3 regions of the Desulfofundulus luciae genome follow, and region 3 is predicted to be linked to each of the others. Evidence: riboswitches for the same ligand, from Rfam matches in the RefSeq annotation. Region 3 holds a riboswitch; each other region holds the start of a gene.
The links. A riboswitch is a leader RNA that binds a small molecule or an ion and turns the genes downstream of it on or off. The one in region 3 is predicted to bind cobalamin.
Positions count from the first base shown of each region.

Region 1 (5,451 bases), on a different contig from region 3:
GTTGCCCTATATGCACAGTACCTTTTGTTTCGACAACCAAAAAACCTTTAAATTCATCCCCTGATTCTAAAAATATAAAAATTCTCTTGCTTCCCGCCCATTTTTCTATTATTACCTCTTGGAGGCCGTTTTGTACCAATTTTTCACATTTTTTAATGAGTTCTTCTCGCTGGTTATCATTGAGGGGCTGTTCTCCTTCCTGAAAGCAATTTATTTCTCCATTTCTCATAATAACGAGCCATAATTTCTCGAGCGTCAAAACCTTACTAATTAAGGCTGCAGTGTTGTTTAATGTATCTTCCAGATCAAATACTTTCTTCAAAAATATGTTTGCTTGGGCTAGAATACTTAATTTTTCCAGATTAATTAGCAGCATTCTAAGAAGCTTTTCTCTTTGAGTAACATCCATTGTCAGCATTAGCATCCCACTGTAGCAACCTTTTTCATCTGCTATTTTTATATATTTATTTTCAATGTATCTGCCTTTTCTTGCCATTAACCGCTCCCACCCATTTGCCTGGCCACTTTTGACTTTGGCAAGCTTTTCTTTAACCACTATTCTTCTGTGGGGGCGTTGTATATCAATTATGGTTTTGCCTATCAATTCACCCGGTTCTACATCTCTTAATTTTGCTGCAAAATTGTTGCAAAAGAGGATACGATCATCCCTGTCTATCAATATTATTCCTATATCAGGCAACTGATCTAAAATTTCTTCCCAATTAATTTCGAGTTCACTATCTTCGTTAATAATAAATTTGCTGTAGTTTTTGTTACTGTTTTCTACGCTAAGGGGAAAGTACGTAGGATGATAATGATGTTTATAAAAATCTGGCGCTATGGATATAAACATATCTACCAATCGACCGTCCAGATGAGTGTTTTTGCTTTTTATTAGTTCTTCAATTGCTTCTTCAAAACTTAATATTTTTTTATAGGGCCGGAAAGATACCAGGGCGTCAAAACAATCACCGATGCTGACGATTCTTGCAGACAACGGTATATCTTCCCCGGACAACCCCTCTAAATATCCACTGCCATCGTACCTTTCGTGGTGATAACGAATAGCATCAGCAACCATATGGAAAAGCTTGGAATCATTCAGTAAATTAATGCCATTAACAGGATGCCTTTTAATTACAGACCATTCTTCTTTATTTAGTTTGCCAGGTTTGTATAAAATCTTTGGCGATATGTTAATTTTGCCTATGTCATGGAGTAATGCACCTAGAGTTAAACGCAAACACTCTTGTTCCGGCAAGCCCATTTTAGTAGCCAAAAGGTAGGTACAACAGGATACATTTACACAATGACAGTAAACTGAATAGTATTTATGTTTTAGAGCCAGGTAAAGAGTATCCGCAATCGGGTCGCCGGTAATGATTGATTCTAATGAACTTAGCAATTTTTCATCATAAGGCATTTTTAACACGGACACGGTAAGTGTCACCTTCCTATACCTGTCCACCGCTCACCAAAATTACTGCCAAATCCATCCGGGAGCGGTTAAAACCCCTTTGGGGGATAGGGATTTGCCTTCCTCTGGCCGGTCAGGCGCTTAAATATTGCCGGAGTCTATTGAGCCACCTGCGGGGTTCGCGGCCGCCAAGGCTCCCTTAACTGCGCCGCCTTTTAGGTCCTCTTGAGCTTACCAGGAAACAAGCTAGCAAATAAGGGTAGAAAGATTGGGCCGGGCAAGTTCCCGTAAAACATACTTAATCCACCGCCGGTCCGCAAAAGGACCCTTTAATGCCGGTAAAAACGCCTGCAGCCACTTTTCCACATCCTCGGCTTTTTGTTTTTCCACTGGCTTTAATTGCGCCAATTCCCTCAACTTCCGGTGTTCCACCGGCCAGCAAAAAACATATTTGCTAAGCTCCCCCTTTGCCATTACGACCAAAATCCGGGGTATTCGGCCCGCCCAACCAGCACAAAGAAAACCCCCCAACCTGGTGCCGGGGGGTAATGTAACTGCGTGAACACAAAAAGGACATGCTCCACCGCTCCCCCCGTACAGATAATGAGGAGTGGAATAGGCATGCCCTCTGCTGTCCTCAGGTCATGGCCCCCTCAAGTCACCCAAAGCTTCTTTAAATAAGTTGAAGGGGCTCCCCAGACAGTGGACCATATCACCCCTTTAAGCCTTATCCCTCAGGATAAAGCACCTATTCCTGCAATCTGGCATTTTTAAAACACTAAAAACCCCTGCATGTCCGGGTGCAGGGGTAAAAGCATACTACTTAAGTTCTTTCACCTCCCCATGGACCGTAGGTACAAGCGGTGAAAAGGAACGGGCAGGTTTCCTGGCTCATGGATCACTGCCCCACCACGCCTTCCCAGCCCGGCACTTACCGATGACAACGATTGAACCCTGCTGTTACATCATTCAGTGCTGAACAAGCGTGCCATTGGATGTAACAGCTCACCAGTTAGTTTGGGCCAGTGGTTTTGTGTGGCGGACTCCCCATTCACAGTGGCGGCCCCGCGTCAGATTTTCACTGACTTCCCTCTATCCTTGCCTTTTGCGGCAGGGAGCACCCGTTCACTTTATTTAATTGCCTAAATTATAACACAGCAGGCATATGTTGTCCAGATTCGATATTTTCGTATAAAATCCGCGTCAAGATTCAGCAGGTATCTACACCGGTTCCCCCGTACCGGAATCATCACCCGGGTGACAATTTCACCCGCCCTTCCCGGGACCTTTCTTTTCTGACCCCTCCCACCCATCGCCGGGTGCCCGGACGGCAGTTGGTCCAACCGGAATGGCTGCCCCCTGGCCAGCTCCTCCCGGGTAGCGCTTGACAAAAAAATCATAATGCTATACAGTGAATCTAAAGTTTATTTTGTGATGCCAGCTTCATACATATTTACTTTTAATTACATATTTACCTGGAGGCTACAATGAAAAAGGATAAACTTTCCAGAAGAGAGCGGGAACAACTGCAGCGCCGGGCGGAAATCCTGCAGGCTGCGCTGGAGTTATTCTCGCAAAAGGGTTATCATAACGTTTCCATGCACGAAATAGCCGCACGGGCAGAATTTGCCGTGGGCACTCTTTACAAGTTCTTCAAAAATAAGGAGGAGCTGTATAAAGAGATTTTAATGCAGACGGCAATGCTGTTTTATTCTGCGTTATCGAAAGCGCTGGAAGAAAAGGGGGACGAATATGCCAGGGTAAAAAACTTTCTAAAAACAAAATGTAAACTTTTTATGGAAAACATCCTGTCGGTGCGGCTTTACTTTTCAGTGTCGGGTGCCGGCGTGAGCTTTAACGTCAGGAGGGGGTTAGAAACTGAGCTGCGCAGTTTCTATGACCAGCTAATCCAGAAGCTGGCTGCTGTTTTTGAAAAAGGCATTCAAAAGAAGATTTTCCGCCCGCTTGACCCGTATTACCTGGCCCTGGCCCTTGACAGTATAAGCAATGCCTTTCTTTTTTGCTGGATGGAAGACCCCGGTAGACATCCTGTTGACACAGACCTGATCGAGAAAATCTTCTTTGAACGAATATATCTGTTACACAGCTAAGGAGTTTTATGGCCGCGCCGAAGAGGGAGTGGCGCGCGGCCCCGGAGGAAACGCACCCACGGTGAATTTAACCGGATGGCGGCCAGCTTCCCCTGCACGAAGGTGCCGGAGGGGATCTTGCGCCGGGCAGCGAAGGAGGTTATCGTTTTGGAAGACAAGGTGGCTCTCAAAAGCAAAACAGGGATCATCACTGCTTTTATCTTGATCTTGCTCTTTGTTGGGTTTGCTGCCTTTAATTACGTTCGGCATAGTGAAAAGGAAAAGATTACTGTTAACAAAACGGAAACCGTACCCGTACAGGTGGCCGAAGCAAGATTAACGAACCTGCAACGGGTACTGGAACTGACAGGAGAAATCAAACCGGCAGCCGTGGTAGACGTTCACCCCAAGATTGGGGGGGAGATTATTGAGAAAATATACGTAGAAACCGGCGATTACGTTAAAAAAGGAGACCTGATAGCTGTTTTGGAAGATGATATCATAAAAGCCCAGCTTGAAGAGGCAACGGCAGGCCTGGCTGCAGCGGAGGCCGGGTTAAGGCAGAGCGAGGCGAATCTGGAACTGTTAGAAAAAGACCGCCTGCGTGTGGAAAATCTTTACCAGGCAAATGCTGTATCCAAACAGGAACTGGATCATATAAATGCCCAGTACAGGGCTGCCGTTGAATCAAAGAAACTCGCGGGCGCGCAAGTTGAAAAGGCGAAGGCAGTTTTAAACCAGCTGCAGGTACTTTACCGCGAGTACAGTATATATGCACCCATTTCGGGATTTGTAGCCGCCCGTTACGTGGAGCAGGGGAACCGGACAGATACGGCGAAACCGGTGATTCGCATTTCCCGGGAAGATGAGCTGAAAATCGTCTGCAGCATAACGGAAAAAGACTTCCCCCATCTCAAAAAGGGGATAGAAGCAGAAGTAACCGTAGATGCTTTTCCCGGAAAAGTTTTTAAAGGGGTTGTCTCGGTTATCAGCCCGACCATCGACCCGGCTACCCGGACAGCCGGGATTGAAATACATATCCCCAATAAGGAGTATAAGCTTCGTTCCGGCATGTTTGCCCATATTAAATTATATTTAGGCGAACGGAAAGCCCTGGCAGTTCCCACCGAATCCCTGAATAAAATGCCGGGAACGGGAAGCTATTTTGTATATATCGTTAAAGATAACAAAGCAATCTTAAAAAACGTAAAAACGGGCATCAGTCAGGGTAATATTACCGAGATAACCGATGGTTTAACTGAAAAAGATCTGGTCGTTACCAGAGGGCAGAACCGGCTTTATGACGGTGCACGCGTTTCTATAGAAGAAAGAGGTGCTGCGGGCAGTGAGGCTTCCTGAGTTCTCTGTTAAACAGCCGGTGGCCACTTTAATGCTTTTCCTGGCCGTAATTATTCTGGGAGCACTTTCTCTAACCAGGCTCCCCATCGATCTGCTTCCGGACATCGAACCGCCGGTGGTAAGTGTCCTGACCGCCTGGCCGGGAGCCAGCGCTTCCGATGTGGAAACGGAAATCACCAAGCACATTGAAGATCAGCTCAATATGGTAAACAACCTGGATACGCTCACCTCCAGGTCCATGGATAATCTCTCCCTGGTATCCTGTAAGTTTGAGTGGGGCACGGATCTGGAGGAAGCTACCAACGACATACGGGACAAGCTGGATCTGGCCAAAAGGAAACTGCCGGGCGATGCAGAAGAACCGGTAATTTTTAAGTTCAGCAGCGCCAGCATCCCCATCCTGGTCATGACCGTCACCGGGGATACCAGCTGGCCGAGGCTTTATTATCTGACCGAGAAAAAGATTGCCGACGAATTAAAACGCGTTCCGGGAGTTGGTGCCATTCAACTGTACGGAGGTATGGAGAGGCAAATAAATGTTCATTTCGATCTTCAAAAAATAGACGGTTATCACCTGAATTTGTT
Region 1 covers NZ_JAUSUX010000002.1:103,013-108,463, reverse strand. Annotated here, with positions in the region: gene J2Z49_RS01985 (diguanylate cyclase) at 1-1,438, opposite strand, end outside; partial or broken gene J2Z49_RS14800 (ISLre2 family transposase) at 1,664-1,813, opposite strand; cobalamin riboswitch at 2,277-2,557, opposite strand; gene J2Z49_RS01975 (TetR/AcrR family transcriptional regulator) at 2,905-3,528, shown strand; gene J2Z49_RS01970 (efflux RND transporter periplasmic adaptor subunit) at 3,604-4,866, shown strand; gene J2Z49_RS01965 (efflux RND transporter permease subunit) at 4,841-5,451, shown strand, end outside.
Region 1: another riboswitch for cobalamin. It lies ahead of J2Z49_RS14800 (ISLre2 family transposase); the one in region 3 lies ahead of cobU (bifunctional adenosylcobinamide kinase/adenosylcobinamide-phosphate guanylyltransferase).

Region 2 (5,451 bases), on a different contig from region 3:
CCCACTACGGCCATCCCGACCGTTACCGCGGTAGCGGTCCCGCCGCCTCCAGCCGCAGACTGCACGGTCAGGGTGGCCGCCGCCGTCAGGCCGTTGTACACGGCCTTCACCACCGTCTGGCCGGCCTTTATTGCTTTAACCAGACCATAAACACTGTCATCGACGCTGGCAATGCTGCTGTCGGCCACAGACCAGGTGGCCCATTGCGTTACGTCAGACTGGCCGTAGGCGTCCTGCCAGACGGCTGTAAATTGCTGTTGCTCACCGATGTTCTTTATTACATTGAAGGGGTTAATATAAAACTGACTACTTAACAAGTTACAGGCACTGAGCACCCAGATGGCATCCATGGCGTTCTTTGAGGTGCCGAAACTACCATCCGGATTGAGGACATTATTCATCAGATAATCAACGGCCGTTTTTCCGTCACTGGTCTTCCAATCAGCCGGATCCCTTCCCAGCGCCTTTAAGGTCACAACCACTTCAGCGGTGTCAATGGCCGGGTCGTCCCAGCCGGCCACAAAACTGCCGTCGGCCTTTTGCTGGTCCCTCATCCAGTTAAGGCCGTTATTAATGGCCGCCTGCACCCTGGCATCCTGCCCGCCGGGATCGAGATAATGCAGAGCCCTTACCGCCTGGGCCGTGGCCATGAAGTCGGCAAAATAGTTTGTTTTGCCCTTGTCATCCGTCCAGCTCCCGCCCCAGGCACCGTATACCTCTGAGGGTACAGTAGACTGGGTAAGTTGATTGCTTATAATGTAATCCCTGGTATAAGCAGCGTTTATAACGCTCAGCTTACCCGCCCGGCCCAGCAGGTCAAAGGCCGGCAGGTTGCTGAAAAGGCTGTAAGCTCCCGTATCAAAGCCGTTCTCCGTCTGCCTGTTTTTCAAGATCTCCACAAGCTGATCGGCCAGATCGCTTCGCCCCAGCGCCTGCATGGCAAGGAGGTCCTGGGCCAGGATCTTGGCCGGAACATTATCTGGCTGTGAAATATCGTTATAAACAGCGTTTATAACCGCATCATTTAGATTTTCACCATTATACACCCAGGAAGCAACATCAACACCGGCCTGCTTTAAGACATAAAGAGCATAGGAACCCACCCCATACTCCGAATTATTGATTCCCTTCTGGATGTATTCATTGTACAGAAACTGCACGGCATTGTTGGCCGGTGAGCCGGATACCCCGCTGGCGCCGGCATTTACCGCCGGTGTCAGCAGGGTTGCGGCCATGACCAGAACCAGTAACAAACTCAGCTTTTTAACCGTCCTTTTATGGTGATACAACGCCCTGACCCCCTTACGATGTTTTTACTCTGAAAACAGACTTTTCCACTTTCTTTCACTACTGTACCTTCTTTAGGCAGCATGGCCGCCTCATGTAACACCGCCCGATTTAACCCGGCAGATTGTCCCTTCTTTACCCTCCCGGGCCTTTTCGATACCTCCTTACAGCACATCAGCCAGGCGCAAAAGCATGGCGGCCGCTTCGGCCCTGGTGACCTTTTTCTCGGCCCGGAAAGTCCGGTCGGGATAACCACCGGCAACCCCCTTGGCGTAAGCCACCCCCACGGCCTCTTTCGCCCAGGCCGGAATTTGATCCGCATCGGCGAAATCCAGCTCTTTCGGCGCCACCTCCCCGCATTTCTTTTCAATAATCCGGGCCATAACGGCGGCCAGTTCGGCACGGCTTACCGGTTCCTCCCCTTTAAAAATAAGGGTGCCGTCCGGTTGCGGGTAGCCGGAAATGAGCCCTTCCCTCAATGCCACGGCCACGGCCTCATGGGCCCATTGGGGAACATTCCGGCTATCTTTAAACTTCCGGTCGAACACAAGCAGGTCTTGCCGGGAAGCCACCGCCGGCTTTAGCAGGCGCACCATCATGGAGGCTATTTCATAGCGGGTCACCTGCTCTTCGGGTTTAAAGGTACCGTCTGGATAACCCGACGCAACCTGTATTTGAACCAGCCTGTTGATGGCCCCTTCCGCCCAGTGACCTTTCAAATCCGTAAAACTGGCCACCATACCGGGTTGCGCTTGCCGTCCGGATTCCTCCTGAGATCCAGGTTGTGGCTGTGTTGCCTGGCTTTTCGCCTTCGCTTCCAGCGCCAGGCACGCCCAGAGCACCCAGGTGGCATCCATGGCGTTTCCCGACGTACCGAAGCTCCCATCGGCGTTCAATGACTTATTCATCAGATAATCAACGGCACTCTTCCCCGTGCCGCTTTTCCACGCCGCCGGGTCCATACCCAGGGTCTTCAGGGTCACAATTACTTCCGCAGTATCGATCACCGGGTCGTCCATACCGGCCACAAAGCTGCCGTCTGCCTTCTGCTGTCTTTGCATCCAGGCCAGGCCGTTTTTAATGGCCTCCTGCACCTGAGGATCTTTCTTTTCCGGGTCCAGGTAGTGCAGCACCCTCACCGCCTGGGCCGTGGCCATGAAATCGGCGTAATAGGCATTACCATCCAGCGACCCCCAGCTTCCGTACTGAGGATTTTGTGCCTTGACATACTGTTTTTCCAGGATATAATTCCTGGCCAGGCCGGTGTTTATCTGATCCATTAACCCGGCCCTGCTTAAAAGATCAAAGGAAGGCATGTTGCTGTAGATGCTTAACGGCCCGATGTCTTCAAATCCTTCGTCTGTCTGCCTGTTCTTCAAGACCTGCAGCAACCGGCCGGCCAGATCCTTTTCTCCCAGCGCCTGCATGGCCACCAGATCCTGGGCAAGCTGCTTTGCCCGCACTTCAGCCGCTTTATCCAGATCATCCCTGACCGCCTTCAGCACTGCCTCCCGGAAAGTCACTCCCTGGTGCACCCAGGCTCCGGCGTCAACACCGGCCTGGCTTAGCACATAAAAGGCATACGAGCCCACACCCACATCCGAGTTAATCAACCCGTTTTTTAAATAGTCACGATGCAGGAATTGCACTGCCTTATCCGCCAGGGGTGAAACTGCCGCTTCCACCCGGCCCGGTACCCCAAGCGGCACCAGCAGACCGAGGAATAAACAGACCGTTGCAACCAGGGCTGTTAACCGCCCGGCAAAGTGATGGGTTTTCATAAGAACGTCCTCCTCAGAAAGTAGATTTTAATGTTTTGTATAGGGAACGAACGTTCCCATAGGTAACTCCTTTGTAAAAACTTTTTATTTAAACCAACCGGCTAATTTTAAAAAGTAGCCCGGCCTGACTTAAAGCCGGATATATATTTACTCCTGAAAGGAGAATGGGTTAACGATGTATAAAGGCTTGTTACCTGTGCATACCCCAGGCCTCGCCGTAAAAAAAACCCCCATCTACCCGGATGGAGGCTCAATCCTCGCAGCAAAATCATGCCACGACAAACTTAACCACCCCCCGTCCGCGCAGGTTGGTCTGGTTGTCCCGGTAACGGGCAGGTCTCCTGGCTCGGGTTCACCGGAGCTCCACGTCTTCCCATCCAGCACTCAGCCATGTTATGGTTTCCTTCGCCGTAACCTTATCGTAGCAGTAACCAATTTCTATCAAAGCAGAAAACAATCTCACTGAGTGCTGGACAGTGACTTTGCTGTGGAGTCCCTCCCCCTCACAGTGGCGGGACCGCGCCGGATTTGCACCGGCTTCCCTTTTCACCTTTACCCCTCGGGGTAAAAGCACCCGTTCCGGTATGAAGTTGTCCTCAGGCAGCAGGATATTAAATCATTTGTCGCTATTTAATTGAAAGGATGCAACACCCTAAAACAAATAACCCCGGCCTGTCAGAGACCGGGGTTTGTTTACACTGGCTGCAGCCCACCGTAAAGTGGTAAGGCTATTACCGGCACAAGCCCCTGTTCCCTGGGAGGCTTTCCGTGCCGCGCGCCCGGGCAGGTCTCCTGACTCATGGGTCATCGCCTGCTTTCCGCCTTCCCAGCCCAGCACTCACCAGTGACATTGGCTAAACAACCATGCTGTTACATCATTCACTGTAGAACAGGGTACCCTTAAATGTAACAGCCAATCAGTAAGTGCTGGGCCAGTGGCCCTGTGGAAAGCCGCTACCCATTCACAGTGGCCCCACCGTCCAGGATTCGCACCTGGTTCCCTTTTACCCCTGCCTGATTGACAGGGGAACCCGGACACGACTATGCGGTTGAATCCCTTTACATGAAATAGTAACACATTTCTGATAAGTTGTCCATAGAAAAATGACGATATGTTAGATTTAGCTTTTAGCTGCATACACCCCATAACTTCCAGCCCCGCCTGTACTGGTGAGTGAACCTGTGGTATACTAATTGTCGGACAGGTCGATTAAACAGTTAGAAAGGGTGACCTACCGTGACCTGGTCTTTGGCCCTTACCCTAGCGTACAGATTGAGCATGGTGGCCACAGCGGCCTTTATTCTTTCCCGCATGCCCGCCCTGGGGCGTATTTTATCCCGGCAGCTCACCCCCCGGGACAAGCTGCTGTTGACTCTGGCCCTGGGTGGTATGGGCATTGTGGGTACTTACGCCGCCGTGCCCATCCACGGCGCCCTGGCCAACTCCCGGGTGGTGGGGGTAATGGTGGCCGGTTTGCTGGGCGGGCCCCTGGTGGGGGCCGGGGCGGGCCTGATCGCCGGTTTCCACCGTTACCTGCTGGGTGGTTTCACCGCCTTTTCCTGCGCCCTGGCCGCCGTGGCCGAAGGGGCCCTGGGCGGGCTGGTGCAGCACTACTACCGCCGCGGCCCCATTCCCTGGCATGTAGCTTTACTGGCCGGGCTGGCGGGAGAAACATTGCAAATGGCCATTATCCTGGCCACCGCCCGTCCTTTCGGCGAGGCCTGGGCACTGGTGCAGATCATCGGCCCGCCCATGATTATAGTCAATTCCATCGGCGTGGCCATTTTTATGGTCATTGCCAAAACCGCTGCCGAGCAGCGGGAACGCATCGCCGCCTGCCAGGCACAGCAGGCACTGCGCATTGCCACCCAAACCCTGCCCTATTTACGACACGGGTTGAACCGGGAGTCGGCTGAGCAGACGGCCCGGATTATTTATAATTCCGTCAAGCTGGCCGCCGTGGCCATCACCAACGGGCAGGAGATCCTGGCCCATGTGGGCCGGGGGGACGACCATCATCACCCCGGGACTCCCATATTGACCAGTGCCACTTTAAAGGCGCTGGCCACCGGAGAGGTTCAGGTAGCCCAGACCAGGGATGAAATCGGCTGCCAGGAAAAGAACTGCCGCCTGGCTTCGGCAGTGGTGGTGCCACTGAAAAGGCGGGAGGTAACCATAGGCACTTTAAAGCTTTATCATGACCGGGAAAACTGCATCACGCCGGTAGACCTGGAACTGGCCCGGGGGTTGGCCCACCTGTTTTCCACCCAGCTGGAACTGGCCGAAGTGGAATCCGAAGCCCGGCTGCGTGCCCAGGCGGAACTGAAGGCGCTCCAGGCCCAGGTGCACCCCCACTTCCTGTTTAACGCCTTAAATACCATT
Region 2 covers NZ_JAUSUX010000015.1:11,744-17,194, reverse strand. Annotated here, with positions in the region: gene J2Z49_RS09750 (S-layer homology domain-containing protein) at 1-1,289, opposite strand, end outside; gene J2Z49_RS09745 (S-layer homology domain-containing protein) at 1,452-3,068, opposite strand; cobalamin riboswitch at 3,383-3,661, opposite strand; cobalamin riboswitch at 3,834-4,118, opposite strand; gene J2Z49_RS09740 (sensor histidine kinase) at 4,306-5,451, shown strand, end outside.
Region 2: another riboswitch for cobalamin. It lies ahead of J2Z49_RS09745 (S-layer homology domain-containing protein); the one in region 3 lies ahead of cobU (bifunctional adenosylcobinamide kinase/adenosylcobinamide-phosphate guanylyltransferase).

Region 3 (5,451 bases):
GCGCCGGCCATGGCCGCCTCTGGAATGCCGCTGTTGGGACTGGGATGACGCGGGGCATCTTTTCTTATGGCCTGCCAGGCCTCACCAGCCCTGCGTCCGGAAAGCCAGGCTGCCGCCACCAGCAACAGCCCCGCCCAGCGTGCAGGCAAAAAATTGGCCACATCGTCCAGCCGGGCCGAGGCCCAGCCCAGATCCCGGTACAGGTCGTTACGGTAGCCCACCATGGAGTCAAGGGTATTCACCGCCCGGTAGGCCATGGCCAGGGGCGCTCCGCCAATCAGGGCGTAAAAGAGGGGGGATACAAAACCATCGACAATGTTTTCGGCCACCGTTTCCACCGTAGCCCGGGCAACTTCCCGGGCATCCATGCGGTGCGTATCCCTGCCGACTATAAAGCCTACCTGCCGGCGAGCCAGATCAAGAGCGCCCCGGGACAGGGGACGCAGCACATCCCGGGCCGCCCCGGCCAACCCCCGGACGGCAAAGGTGGTGGAAATCAGCCAGACCTCCAGTCCCAGGGCCAGCCAGGGATGCACAAGGGCAGCCAGGCTGACCAGAAGGTACGCGGCCAGGTAACTGCTCCCCACCACAACGGCCGCCAGGACCACCCCTGCGACTCGCAGAGAAAAGGGATTCTTAGCTACCCGGCGGAGAATTTTTTCAAGCCCGGCAATGATTTTACCGATAATCACTACCGGGTGGGGAAGCCAGCGCGGGTCTCCCACCAGCAGGTCCACAAGGTAAGCAGCCACTACCTGGAGCATGTCCCGTTACCTGGCACAAATCCAAACACCCAGGCCTGTCGCCCCTTTCCGTGCATTCTTGCAGAATTGCATACCGCCGCTCCCGCCCTTCCGTAATTGCGGCAATGGATAATGGCTAACTCACACGGCCCTGGACTTGGGTCCAGGCAAACCGAGGAGCTGGTAAATCCTGTCCATATCCAGGCTTCCCCGCACTACAGCGGCCAGCCGGTCATAATCCCGTTGCCGCTGCTCCAGGTGGCTGGTACCTTCCTGCTCCAGGGGAGCCAGCCCCTTTTTTATCCTTAAAGCGTTAAGCAACTGCCGGCGGAAGCCATCGTGATCAAACAGGCCGTGGATATAGGTTCCAAAGACCAGCCCCCGTTCATCCTGCGCCCCATCCGGGCAATCCACCGCTTCCCCGGAACGCCGGTGGATATGAAAGGCCGGTACGGCCCCGGGCCCCAGTTGGGTGCGTCCCATGTGAATCTCGTAACCCACTACCCTTTGTCCCCGGGCCGGTGATAAAAGGGGGCCTCTGCCGGTGACTGTGGCCTCCACCTGGGTGGTCACCTTTTCCGGCTCAAAGGCGGTGCTGATATCCAGCAATCCCAGTCCTTCTATTCTGGGAATGCTGGACTCGGTGTGATAGGGATCGGCCAGTTCTTTGCCCAGCATCTGGAAGCCGCCGCAGATGCCGATTACCGGCACTCCTTCCCGGGCCAACCGGCATATTTCGCCAGCCAGGCCCGATCGCTTTAAAGAAACCAGATCCTCAATGGTGTTTTTGCTTCCGGGAAGGATGATCAGATCTGGCCGCCCTAAAGGGGTTCCTTTCCCAATATAACGCAAATTTACATCGGGCTCGTCCTCCAGGGGATCAAAATCAGTAAAATTGGAAATATGGGGCAGGTGAATGACGGCAACTTCCACTTCCCGCCTGGAAGGTGTCCGGCTTCTACGCAGGCATTCCTCAGAAACAGTATCTTCTTCCTGCACCCGGAAGCCTTCAAAGTAGGGAACTACCCCCACCACCGGTATGCCTGTTTTTGCTTCCAGGAAGTCCACCGCCGGCTGAAAGAGTTTTAAATCCCCGCGAAACTTATTGATAATGATCCCCGCCACCCGCCGCCGATCCTCTTCCGGAAGCAATTCCAGCGTGCCAACCACCGCGGCCAGGGCGCCACCCTTGTCTATATCGGCGGCAAGAAGCACCGGGGCCTCCGCCAGCCGGGCCACCCGCATGTTCACAATTTCCGTAGCCTGGAGGTTGACCTCTGCCGGGCTTCCGGCACCCTCTATGGCCACGATCTCATAACAGCGGCGAAGCCGGTCCAGGGCCTGGCATATAATTTCCCATGCCTTTTGGGCATAGCCGTTATGATATTCCCGGGCGGAAAGGTTTCCTACTGGCCGGCCCAGGACAATCACCTGGGAGGAGGCCTGTCCCGTGGGCTTGAGCAAAATGGGGTTCATGTCCACATGCGGCTCTATCCCGGCGGCCTCGGCCTGCACCACCTGAGCCCGGCCCATCTCACCCCCATCCCGGGTTACAAAAGAGTTCAGGGCCATGTTCTGGGACTTAAACGGGGCCACACGATAGCCATCCTGGTAAAAGATGCGACAAAGGGCGGCCACCAGGACACTTTTGCCCACGTGTGAAGCGGTTCCCTGCACCATAATGGTCCTGGCCAGCATATATAAGCTACCTCCTTTTGAATACCAGGGATTTGATTTCCACGGGCAGACCGGCCACCACCAGGTAAACCTCCTCCGCCTCTTGAGCCAGGAGCTGGTTTACCCGCCCCGCCACATCGCGAAACGAACGGCCAAGGGCATTGTCCGGTACCAGGCCCATTCCTACTTCATTGGCTACCATAATTACGCGGGCCGGCGAGGCGGCAGCAGTCCTGCCCAATTGCCGGGCCTGTTCCAGGATGAAACTTTCTTTATCTTCCGCTGTACTGCCGGAGGCGGGCAGACTTTCGTCCAGCAAGAGATTGGTCACCCACATGGTCAAACAGTCGATTAAAAGGATGTCTGCCCGTCTTTCGTATTCCTTGATTACCCTTTCCAGTTGGTGGGTTTCTTCTACCGTAAGCCAGGCGGCAGGACGGCGCCGGCGGTGACTAACGATCCGGCGGGCCATTTCATCGTCACCGGCAGCAGCCGTAGCTACATAAACAACCCTTGAACCGGAAGAAGCGGCCAGTCCTTCGGCAAAATTGCTCTTGCCACTCCTGGCACCGCCAAGAACAAGCACCAGAGCCATAACAACACCCCTTAAAACAAAAACCCCAGCCTTCGAAAGACCGGGGAAAATTGTGCCAGGCCACTCCCTAGCCCCGAACAGACGCCATGCCCCTTTTCTCACGAAGGGGGCAAAGGCACCCGCAGGCAGGTATCCTGGCTCCCGGATCATCGCCTGCCCTACGCCTTCCCTGGCGGTGGCATTGCAGGGCTGCTTCCCGGTTACAGTGGCGGAGACCGCTCAGGAATTTCACCTGATTCCCTATTCTCCCCGTTGGGGCACCTGCAGGCCGGAAAATTATTTTATTTGCTAATTCGCCATTTTTTAAAAAAATCCTCTTGAAGTTAAAATTTTTCTATGTACTCTTTTACTCGCTGGACCAATTCTTCAATCAGGTGGGGCAGGGGTTCGGCACGCAGTCCCACCAGTTCCACAGATCCCCGTACCAGGGGCAACAAAATTTTTTTTGCCGGGCTCGCGGCGAGGGCCGTGGCCATGGCCGGTGTTAACTCCCCCATCATGGCGTGGGGGAAAAGAATGCTTACCGGACCCACGATCAGGTCTACCCGAGGCGCATTGTAGATTACCGCATTTTCACCGGTGGCTCCCTCGTTGGCGCCGGCCCGGAGCATCACCGAAGTAGCCAGGGCATTGGTTCCCAGGGCCAGAATATCCACATCCTCGGGCAATTCCCGGCGCAACCTTTCCATGATATGCTTGCCTATACCGCCGCCCTGCCCGTCCACTACAGCAATACGCATAATCTTCGCTCCTAAACCTTTAGTTTCAAACACAACTTAAACGGGGCTTATCCCCGCTTACACCGGTGCTTCACGTAAGATGTAAACCCCGGCCTGCTGTGGACCGGATCCCGCCGGCGCAACGAAGGCGGTGTGAAACCCGTTTAACCGCCGCGAGAATCCGGCTGCCTAGCTTCAACAGAATCACGGGACAGGTAATCCTTAAGTCTTGATTCCAGTTCAAGGATTTGTAAATTTTTTCGTAAAAGGGACCGGGCGTAACGATAATTAGCCCGGTGCAGCCGCTTATTCTCCTTTTCCAGCCGGTCCAGGAAGGCAGATTTTTCTCTATCCATCCGTTCGATTAAATTCATCAACACCCGGCGGCTCAAACGGAGCTGTTCCACCTTCTCCTCCAGTTCCTGGATCCGCCGTTGCATTTCAAGCACATCCATCGATCCACCACCCCAGGCAGCAGGTCTGTTTTTAGTATATGCCGCCCCTGGTGGCAATAGACGAATGGCTACCGGAAGGAAAATGCCCTGCCAATGCGTTCCACTGCCTCGACCAGCAGTTCCTCTTCCTGGACCAGGGCCATGCGCACATAGCCCTCCCCCATGGCTCCAAAGGCCAGTCCGGGAACGACCAGCACCCCAGCCCGCTCCAGCAAGTCCAGGGCAAACTGCCGCGAGGAAGTATATCCCGCCGGCAGGGGAGCCCAAACAAACATGGAGGCGTTGGGTTTGGGCATATGCCAGCCATAACGGGCCAATCCTTCCACCAGCACATCCCGCCGGCGCTGGTAAATGCGGGCCGTCTCTTCCACGCAATCCTGGGGACCTTCTAAGGCCGCAATGCCCGCCTCCTGAACCGCCCGGAATACACCGTAGTCAATGTTGGACTTGATGCGGGCAAGGGCGGCCAGCACATCCCGGTTGCCCACGGCAAAGCCTATCCGGCAGCCTGCCATATTATAGGTCTTGGACAGGGAATAGAACTCAATACCCACTTCTTTGGCACCGGGAACTTCCAGAAAACTCATGGGTTTAAATCCATCGTAAGCCAGCTCGGCATAGGCCACGTCATGGCAAACCAGAATATCGTAATGGCGGGCAAAATCGACCACGTGTTCAAAAAATTCGCGGTTGGCCGAAACAGCCACCGGATTGTTGGGGTAGTTGAGCCACATTAACCTGGCCCTGCGGGCCACTTCCCCGGGGATGGCCGACAAATCGGGCAGAAAATTGTTTTCGGCCAGAAGGGGCATGGGGTAGATTTCCCCGCCGGCCAAGAGAATGCTGCAGGCATAAATGGGATAGCCTGGGTCGGGAACCAGGGCCACATCTCCCGGGTTAATATAAGCCAGGGCGATGTGAGCCAGGCCGTCCTGGGAACCCATTAAGACCAGCACTTCATGATCCGGGTCCAGTTCCACCCCAAAGCGCCGCCGGTACCAGCGGGCCAGCGCCTGGTGCAGGGCTGGCAGGCCTTCCAGGGGATAACGGTAATTAAGTGGGTTATCAATTGCCCGGTGCAGGGCGGCAATGATGTGGGGAGCCGGCGGGCGATCCGGGCTGCCCACACCCAAATTTATCACCTTTAGCCCCCGGCCTTCCACCTGTTTCTTATACTGCTCCATCTCGTTAAAAATGGCCGACTCCAAACCTTTTATACGCTGTGCTACTTCCATGTCCCCACCCCGTTTGACAACAAGTTT
Region 3 covers NZ_JAUSUX010000009.1:49,262-54,712, forward strand. Annotated here, with positions in the region: gene cbiB (adenosylcobinamide-phosphate synthase CbiB) at 1-764, opposite strand, end outside; gene J2Z49_RS07025 (cobyric acid synthase) at 885-2,441, opposite strand; gene cobU (bifunctional adenosylcobinamide kinase/adenosylcobinamide-phosphate guanylyltransferase) at 2,449-3,015, opposite strand; cobalamin riboswitch at 3,123-3,295, opposite strand; gene J2Z49_RS07035 (DUF3842 family protein) at 3,339-3,755, opposite strand; gene J2Z49_RS07040 (translation initiation factor 2) at 3,899-4,189, opposite strand; gene J2Z49_RS07045 (LL-diaminopimelate aminotransferase) at 4,258-5,424, opposite strand; gene J2Z49_RS07050 (PHP domain-containing protein) at 5,450-5,451, opposite strand, start outside.